Regions from separate parts of the Peribacillus sp. NPDC097284 genome, predicted to be linked through region 1. Evidence: riboswitches for the same ligand, from Rfam matches in the RefSeq annotation. Region 1 holds a riboswitch; the other holds the start of a gene.

Region 1 (4,820 bases):
TTTCCTTGAACGTGATTCGATGGTTCATTGCTACATCCTGATATCATGACCACTGCCATAAGCAAGCTTCCAACCCATTTCAAAAACTTCATGTATTCCCCTCCATTTTATAGCCCTATATAAAAAAGTTTACCAAGGGCAAGATTTAGGCCAAAAAAAATCCGTTATATTTTGTCCTACGCGCTAGAATGTTTCCTCTATACAACTTATTTTATACTATACACAATTATTCGTAAAAAGTGCAAATTTTTAAATGTTGGACTGAAGAAATTTAATGCAGGAAAATATATACAAAACAACTTTTGTAAAGTATACTTTACGTACAGTGAGCTTTACATTAAAGAAAGGAGCCTGAGGGGTTGAAAAACAAATTACGGGATATGCGCAAGTCTCATCAACTTACACAAGAAAAGCTATCCGAACTAACGGGCGTATCCCGGCAGACGATTATTTCTATAGAATCCGGAAGATTCGATCCATCCATCAAGCTTGCTTACAAACTGGCAAAAGTGTTCGATTTGACCATTGAGGATATATTTCTATTTGAGGAGGAGGAAATGTAATGGATTTTAACTGGTGGGCTTTTTTAGGAAGTACCCTTGGCATCATCGGAGGGCTGGCTGGATTAAGGGGAGGTCGCCGTGCCGCTGCCAAGCGACGGGGATTGGATGAACGATTTGACCTCATCCGAACTAAAGCACGGGCAACCAGCTGGTTTTTCACCCTTTTTGGGATCTATATCTTTTTCTTCTTATTATTTTTTGGCGTAAAACTCTCTGTTGCCCCTGTTCTAGGTATTCTCTTACTTCTTCATCTCGGGTCATGGGCGATTTCCGTTTTTTATTATGAAGCAAAGCTTTAAATCATTTTTGTGATTTTACTGCTAGATAAGCTAACCCCAACTCAATCCCGCAAAGCACGATCAAACAAAGCAAAGTCGTTAACATCTTCATCCCTCCTTCAAGACTTTTATTAATCTTAAAGGATGAAACCCATACCAGAACAAGTCCCAGCATGAAGGCATTTCCCCTTTATGCTTTCGTTCTCTTGCTCTGAAATGGGTTTCATAGGGTAGACTGTAAAAAACGAAAAATGGTGATCTAATGACGAACATAAAAAAAATCGCTGAATATGCAGGTGTATCGATTACGACCGTATCTCGCGTGATGAATAACCATCCTTATGTAAGTGAGGAAAAGAGAAAGAGTGTACTAAAGGCCATCGAGCAATTGAACTATACGAGAAATATCAACGCCATCCATCTTACGAAAGGCAAGACTCATCTGATTGGCGTCATCATTCCATACACCAATCACCCCTATTACGGAGCAATCATCCAGGGAATTAATAAACAAGCAAATGTCCTTGGTTACCATATTGTCATCTTCCAAACACAATATGAAAGAGAGAAAGAAATCCAAGCACTGAAAATGTTACAAATGAAGCAACTCGATGGCATCATCGTCTGTTCTAGAATCTCAGAAATGAAAGTGCTCTTGGAGTATCATGTCTACGGTCCGATTATCTTATGTGAAGATACATCGCAGTCAGAATTTTCTTCGATCAGCATCGACCATTATGCCGCCTTTTCCTCAGCCCTCGACTACTTGGTAAACAAGGGATATAAGAAAATAGGCTACAGCCTTGGGCGAAAAAAGAGCAGGAATAGTTCACTTCGGATAAAGGCGTTTGAAGATAGCATGAAAAAACATCATTTTATAAGTAAAGAGGAATGGCTGTTTGAAGGCAGTTACTATATCAAAGACGGAGAAAGGGCCTTTCAAGAATGGGTCGCCATGCAGGATAAGCCAGAGGCCATCATTATAACGAACGATGATACGGCAGCTGGCTTCATCATTTCCGCTCAAAAAGCGGGAGTTAAGATACCTGAAGACGTCGCCATCCTTGGTTTCAATAACGATAGTATTAGCGAAATGCTGGACATCTCGACTATATCCCTACCCTTGGATTCGATTGGGAGAATGGCTGTTGACCTTTTTGAGGATCCTGCCACGATCAAACATGTAAAGCTAGGTTTCAGCCTTATAACGCGAAAAAGTGTATAATAATCAGAATTATTTGTTTTTATTATTCACCTATATTATCTATTTGAACACTAAATGGTTTGATTCATGTCTAATTAGGGAAAAAGATACTTGAAAAATAAACATTGCGCTCTCTAGAGGAATATTTTATAATTTTAATATAGCAAATTTCATTCAGTGACTCACAAACTGTATGTCACCATTTAAAATTCGCGTTATTAACAGTACGAATTGAATACTTCCTCATTTACCGATGAGTTAGAGGCTGCGGCTTATAAAAGTAACACGGACGAGATTCAGGAAAGTTGACGACTCCGTTTGAAAGGATAAGTTGCCGAAGTGTAGAAATATTCCTTGTATTTCTAGGCTGGCGATGTTTTCGAACAGGAACATCACTGTCACGTTTTCATAAAACGTGGGGAGCTATCTTCGGAAGGATTAAACGGGTATCTATATACAGCCGTCGATCTTTTTCGACTGCTGTTTTTTTTATATTCCGTCCCCTTCCCATAAAAAGGAGTGTAACATCAATTGAAAAATCAACAACAAAATTCAAATCCTACTGAACTGAAAAGGAGTCTGAAAGCTAGGCACCTTATGATGATATCTCTAGGTGGAACAATCGGCACCGGACTATTTTTAGCGAGTGGTGGTGCCATTCATACGGCTGGCCCCGGTGGTGCATTAGTTGCTTATGCGGTAATTGGCGCCATGGTTTTTTATTTAATGACAAGCCTTGCCGAGATGGCTGCTTATATGCCAGTTGCCGGTTCGTTCCGCGTTTATGCATCCAAATTCGTCGATCCCTCTTTCGGTTTTGCGATTGGGTGGAATTATTGGTATAACTGGGCCATCACGATAGCAGCTGAATTGGCGGCCGTTGTCCTGATCATGAAATTTTGGTTCCCGGATACTCCATCATTCATTTGGAGTGCCGTTGCATTACTCATCATGTTCTTAATTAACTATATGTCCGTTAAGGGCTTTGGCGAAGCCGAATATTGGTTTGCAATGATTAAAATCGTGACCGTCATTATCTTCTTAATTACTGGTTTTTTAATCATTTTTGGCATCATGGGCGGAAATGATCCGATTGGTTTTTCTAATTTCACCATGGGTGATGGGCCATTTAATGGAGGCTTCTTTACCATTCTAGGAGTCTTCATGGCAGCTGGCTTCTCCTTCCAAGGAACGGAATTGCTTGGAGTAACCGCTGGAGAAAGTGAAGATCCTGAGAAAAACATCCCTAGGGCGATCAAATCCGTTTTTTGGCGCATTATCTTATTCTATATCCTAGCAATCTTTGTCATAGGAATGATCATTCCTTTCACGGATGCACGTTTACTAAGTGAAGATGTTGCCGTCAGTCCATTTACGCTTGTTTTTGAACGCGCAGGCCTTGCCTTTGCCGCTGCTGTCATGAACGCAGTCATTTTAACATCCGTACTTTCAGCTGGTAACTCTGGCATGTATGCCTCAACCCGTATGCTATGGGATTTAGCACGTGACGGAAAAGCACCGAAGTTCCTTGGCAAGCTTGATAAAAGAGGCGTACCTGTAAATGCTCTTATCGTGACTTCTTTAGTCGGATGTCTTGCTTTCTTGGCTTCCTTCTTCGGGGATGGAGTCGTGTATATTTGGTTACTGAACGCTTCCGGCATGGCTGGTTTCGTCACATGGGTCGGGATTGCCCTTGCCCACTATCGATTCCGAAAAGCTTATATCGCTCAAGGTCTGGATTTAAATGACCTCCCATACCGTTCAAGAACCTTTCCGTTCGGTCCGGTTTTTGCGCTTGTCCTTTGCCTCTTCATCATCCTTGGACAAGGCTATCAAGCTTTCAGCACAGACGGAATTGATTGGAACTCCATGTTTGTTTCCTACATTGGTCTTCTTTTGTTCTTCGTTCTCTGGCTCGGATATAAAATTAAACATAAATCCAAAATCATTCCCCTTGAGGAATGTGATCTAAAAGTGAAATAAAAAAAAGGACCTGAATCTCTCTTCAACAGAGAAGTTCAGGTCTTTTCTTATTTCAAAAGGTAGACACGGCATTCATATGGACGCAACGGTTCACTGGAGACCGTGTCGCTTTCCTCCTGCTCATAATTGCCGATCAACAGGGTAGCCTTTAATGAATGTAACGCCGTCGGTATCGTCAAAGTCGCTTCTTGTCCCTTAAAGTTGCATAGCACAAGCACCTTTTCCTCACCTAGCGTCCTCGTATAGGCAAAAATCTGTTCATCATCCGGACAAAGTAAATCAAAACGACCATATACGATAATGTCATGTTGTTTACGTAATTGAATGAGCTTTTTATAAAAATGAAAAATGGATTGATGATCATTATAGGCCTTCTCTGCATTGATTTCCGGGTAGTTGGCATTCACGCCGATCCATGGAGTTCCTGTCGTGAATCCCGCATTCCGTCCATCATTCCACTGCATGGGTGTTCGCGCATTATCTCGACTACGTGCATGAATGGCAGCCATCATCTTTTCTTTTGACCATCCATACGTATTCACTAATTCTTCATAGGAATTCATCGTTTCTATGTCACGATACTCTTCTATGCTTTCAAAAGCGATATTGGTCATTCCCAGCTCTTCCCCCTGGTAGATATAGGGTGTCCCCTTTAACATATGAAGACAAGCAGCAAGCATCTTCGCACTTTCCACCCGATACTCCCCATCATCTCCGAATCTTGATACAACTCTTGGCTGGTCATGGTTATTCCAGTACAAACTGTTCCAACCTACCTCTTCCAACCCATAT
Region 2 (4,820 bases), on a different contig from region 1:
TCTTCACTCGCCCGATATATTCAGGTAAAGCCTTTGAAAAGAAAATCGTCACAGACGGTATTGTATTCGCGACCATCCGTCCGAATAACATTGAACCTCTATCGAAAGATGAGTCCCGTTCTGGGGATGTATCTACATTAAATGTGGATATTAAAGATTTACGTACAATTATCAAGGATGTAGTAAGAAAGGCAAGTGAAGGGGTCGACCTTTCAGAAGCGAAAGTGGTCATCGCCGGTGGGCGAGGTGTGAAAAGTGAAGATGGTTTCGAACCTTTGAAAGAGCTTGCTGAAGTTCTTGGGGGAGCAGTCGGAGCCTCTCGTGGTGCGTGTGATGCTGATTATTGCGATTACTCTTTACAAATCGGACAAACGGGTAAAGTTGTTACGCCTGACCTTTATATTGCCTGCGGAATTTCCGGAGCCATCCAGCATTTAGCAGGGATGTCCAACTCCAAAATCATCGTAGCCATCAATAAAGATCCTGAAGCCAATATTTTCAATGTGGCCGATTACGGAATCGTCGGGGACTTATTCGAAGTTATCCCATTGTTAACGGAAGAATTCAAAAAGTTAAAGGTGAATGCTTGATTTGTAAGTTGATATAAAAGAAAAGGCGTCTGTCAGGGAATGAACTGGCAAGCGCCTTTTCTTTTTATGACAATCTATTAGGTTCTAGGCAGTATTTTTTCTCTGTTTATGGACATGCTACCATTGAAGCAAAATAATAGCATCTGTTCCTGTTACAATGTTATACTGTCTTTAGTTATTTGAGTACATTTTAGGAGGATAAAATATATGGCTATCGTAAATTCAACTGATCAAACATTCACAGCAGATACTAATGAAGGTGTCGTTCTTGTAGACTTTTGGGCTCCATGGTGTGGACCATGCAAAATGATCGCTCCTGTTCTTCACGAGTTAGATGAAGAAATTGGCGACAAAGCAAAAATCGTAAAAGTGGACGTTGATGAAAACCAAGAAACAGCTGGAAAATTCGGCGTTATGAGCATCCCTACTTTAATCGTTCTTAAAGACGGTGAAGTTGTGGATAAAGTGGTTGGATTCCAACCGAAGGAAGCTCTTGCTGAACTTCTTGCTAAACACGCTTAATTTGAATGAAGGAAGAGCTTCAGGTCTACGGACTTGAAGCTTTTTTTTGTATCTTGATATATAATTGATTGTAGAATGGGAGAACAGGAGGCTGAATGCATGAATCAACGGATAAAGAATAAACTTGCCCTTCTCCCTGATCAGCCTGGTTGTTATTTAATGAAGGATCGTCAGGGAACGATCATTTATGTTGGCAAGGCGAAAGTATTGAAAAACCGCGTCCGCTCATATTTCACGGGCTCACATGATGGGAAAACATTCAGGCTCGTAAATGAAATCGAGGATTTCGAGTATATCGTTACCTCCTCCAATATCGAGGCGCTTATTTTAGAACTGAATTTAATCAAAAAACACGATCCAAAATATAACGTCATGTTGAAGGATGACAAGACCTACCCATTCATCAAGTTGACGGCTGAAAAACACCCGCGTTTGATCATCACGAGAAAAGTCAAAAAAGATAAAGGGAAATACTTTGGTCCTTATCCCAATGCTTTTGCGGCCAATGAAACGAAAAAACTTCTGGATCGGATCTATCCATTAAGGAAATGTAATACGCTTCCAGACCGTGTCTGCCTATATTACCACCTTGGCCAGTGCTTGGCCCCTTGCGTTTATGATGTAGAGGAACGGGAATATAAGCAAATCGTCGATGATATTAACCGATTTTTAAATGGCGGTCATACCGAGATAAAGAAAGAACTCACGGAAAAAATGCTTGAAGCCTCTGAAATGCTCGATTTTGAACGGGCGAAGGAATATCGGGATAAAATTGCCCACATCGAGATTACAATGGAAAAACAGAAAATGATGACGACTGATTTCATTGACAGGGACGTATTCGGTTTTGCCTATGATAAAGGGTGGATGTGCGTACAAGTATTTTTTGTGCGACAAGGGAAACTGATTGAAAGAGATGTTTCGCTCTTTCCGGTCTACGATGAACCGGAACAGGAGCTTCTTACGTATCTCGGACAGTTTTATGAAAAGGCCAATCACTTTAAGCCAAAAGAGATATTGTTGCCGGAGTCTGTTGATGCCGAGCTGGCGGAGAGCTTGCTTGGTGTAAAAACGCTTCATCCGAAAAGGGGCGCGAAAAAGGATATGCTGCAATTGGCAAATAAAAACGCCTCCATCGCCCTTCAAGAGAAGTTCTCATTAATTGAACGGGATGAAGAAAGAACGATCAAGGCAGTGGAGAATTTAGGGGATAAGTTAGGCATCTACACTCCACATCGTATCGAGGCTTTTGATAACTCGAATATTCAAGGAAGTGATCCTGTATCCGCTTTGGTCGTTTTCATTGATGGCAAACCGGAAAAGCGGGAGTATCGAAAGTATAAAATTAAAACGGTGAAAGGGCCTGATGATTACGAATCGATGCGTGAAGTTGTCCGAAGAAGATATTCACGCGTTTTAAAAGATGGCCTTCCACTTCCTGACTTGATCATAATCGATGGAGGGAAAGGACATGTGGAGGCCGTTCGGGACATTTTGGAAAATGAACTCGGTCTGGATATTCCGCTTTCTGGCCTTATTAAGGATGAAAAACACAGGACATCCCAATTGATGATTGGAAATCCGCTCGAACTGATTCCACTTGATTCGCGAAGTCAGGAATTTTACTTGCTACAAAGAATCCAAGATGAAGTGCATCGGTTCGCGATTACCTTCCATCGCCAGCTTCGTGGGAAAAATGCCATTCATTCACTTCTGGATGATATTCCAGGTGTAGGTGAGAAAAGAAGAAAGCAGCTGTTACGGCATTTCGGGTCATTGAAAAAAATGAAAGAGGCCTCAGTTGAACAGATAATCGAAGCGGGAATGCCTAAAAATGTAGCGGATGGAATCTTTAGAAAATTACAAGAATGACCTTGCGAGTGTCTTTTTCCTATGCTATGCTTAAAAGGGATTTTTAAACAAGACAATTTAAAGTGCTGATAGAGGTGCGGAATTCAATAGTAAAAACCTAGAGAAGTATGAGCTTCAATGAAGGGTTTTGAAAGGGAATGACGCCGAAGGAAAACAAGACTCATACCTTGTTTTTCTGGTCTGACCATTTAAAAGATGGCAGATTGTCAGGGTTGATACCTTGGAGAGCTATTTCACTGTGATTACTGAACGGATACGTAACCACAGCAATGAGATATTCTCATTGCTTTTTTTATTGCCAAAAAAGATAGAGAGGGTGCATGAGAATGGCACTGATTGTACAAAAATTTGGCGGTACTTCTGTAGGGAGTGTCGAGAAAATCAAACATGTCGCTAATCGTGTAATCGAGGAAGCTGAAAAAGGTAATGACGTCGTTGTCGTTGTTTCGGCAATGGGGAAGACAACGGATGAATTGGTTTCCATGGCGAGAGATATTTCCGCATCCCCAAGTAAGAGGGAAATGGATATGTTATTGACGACCGGGGAACAAGTTACGATTGCCTTGTTAACGATGGCATTGGTGGAAAAGGGGCATGAAGCCGTATCCTTTACGGGCTGGCAGGCTGGGATGCAGACAGAGTCCGTTCACGGAAATGCGCGAATTTTAAATTTCGATGCTTCCAGAATTCAAGCGCAGTTGCAAGCAAAAAAGATCGTCATCGTTGCCGGTTTTCAAGGAATGGATGAACATGGGGAAATCACGACATTGGGTCGGGGCGGTTCCGATACAACGGCGGTTGCCATAGCCGCAGCACTACACGCAAACCGATGCGACATTTATACCGATGTAACCGGTGTTTTCACAACAGATCCACGCTACATAAAAAACGCCAGGAAATTAACATCCGTATCTTATGACGAAATGTTGGAGCTGGCCCATTTAGGGGCTGGGGTCCTGCACCCACGGGCCGTTGAATATGCAAAAAACTATCAAATCTCGCTTGAAGTCCGTTCAAGCTTAGAAAAAGAATCTGGGACCATCATTGAGGAGGAAGCGAATATGGAAGAGAATTTAATTGTACGGGGTATTGCTTTTGAGGATAGCATCACAAGAGTTACAGTGAACGGCTTGCCTCGATCACTTGGTGTATTATCCACGATTTTCACGACACTGGCGAAAAATCACATAAATGTAGATATCATCATCCAGAGCATGACATCAGAAGATACGACCAATCTCTCTTTCTCTATTAAAAGCGAAGATACAAAAGCAGCTTTAATGGTTCTTGAAAACAATAAAAGCCAGTTGGAATTTGATGGTATAGAAACGGAAGGCGAGTTGGCTAAAGTCTCTATCGTAGGTTCAGGAATGGTTTCCAATCCCGGAGTGGCCGCAGAGATGTTTGAAGTCATGGCGAATACAGGGATCCAAGTGAAAATGGTCAGCACTTCGGAAATCAAAGTTTCTACCGTCGTAAACGAAAAGGAAATGGTCAAAGCGGTCGAAGCGCTACACGAGGCATTCAAACTTGGACAGCACGCCAAAGTCCTTGCCTGATTGATTAAAACTGATGAAAAGATGTACCTAATGCTTTTATAAAGAAAAAGGGCACCTAAAAAAAGGTTGCCCTTTTTCGGTGCCCGGACTCTATGGAAAGATTAAGATTAAAGATAATAGACGGCTAGAGAGAGTAGCATGATACACAACATGATAAGGCCTAAGACCAGGGAAAAGGAAGAGGAAAGGGAGATGATATCGGAAAGTTTAGGGATGTCTTCTTTTTCCTCCCCTACATGCTGATTTTGTATTTGGAATACTCTCCGGAAACTATAAA

Evidence for each region. A riboswitch is a leader RNA that binds a small molecule or an ion and turns the genes downstream of it on or off. The one in region 1 is predicted to bind lysine.
Region 2: another riboswitch for lysine. It lies ahead of ACIQXU_RS02450 (aspartate kinase); the one in region 1 lies ahead of ACIQXU_RS13560 (amino acid permease).

What each region holds. Positions count from the first base shown of each region.
Region 1 is NZ_JBIWCZ010000006.1:171,421-176,240, forward strand. Features, by position in the region: gene ACIQXU_RS13540 (metal ABC transporter solute-binding protein, Zn/Mn family) at 1-92, opposite strand, end outside; gene ACIQXU_RS13545 (helix-turn-helix transcriptional regulator) at 360-563, shown strand; gene ACIQXU_RS13550 (hypothetical protein) at 563-862, shown strand; gene ACIQXU_RS13555 (LacI family DNA-binding transcriptional regulator) at 1,104-2,066, shown strand; lysine riboswitch at 2,297-2,479, shown strand; gene ACIQXU_RS13560 (amino acid permease) at 2,577-4,028, shown strand; gene ACIQXU_RS13565 (glycoside hydrolase family 13 protein) at 4,076-4,820, opposite strand, start outside.
Region 2 is NZ_JBIWCZ010000001.1:476,963-481,782, reverse strand. Features, by position in the region: gene ACIQXU_RS02465 (electron transfer flavoprotein subunit alpha/FixB family protein) at 1-590, shown strand, start outside; gene trxA (thioredoxin) at 798-1,112, shown strand; gene uvrC (excinuclease ABC subunit UvrC) at 1,212-2,984, shown strand; lysine riboswitch at 3,046-3,223, shown strand; gene ACIQXU_RS02450 (aspartate kinase) at 3,311-4,543, shown strand; gene ACIQXU_RS02445 (DUF3899 domain-containing protein) at 4,651-4,820, opposite strand, start outside.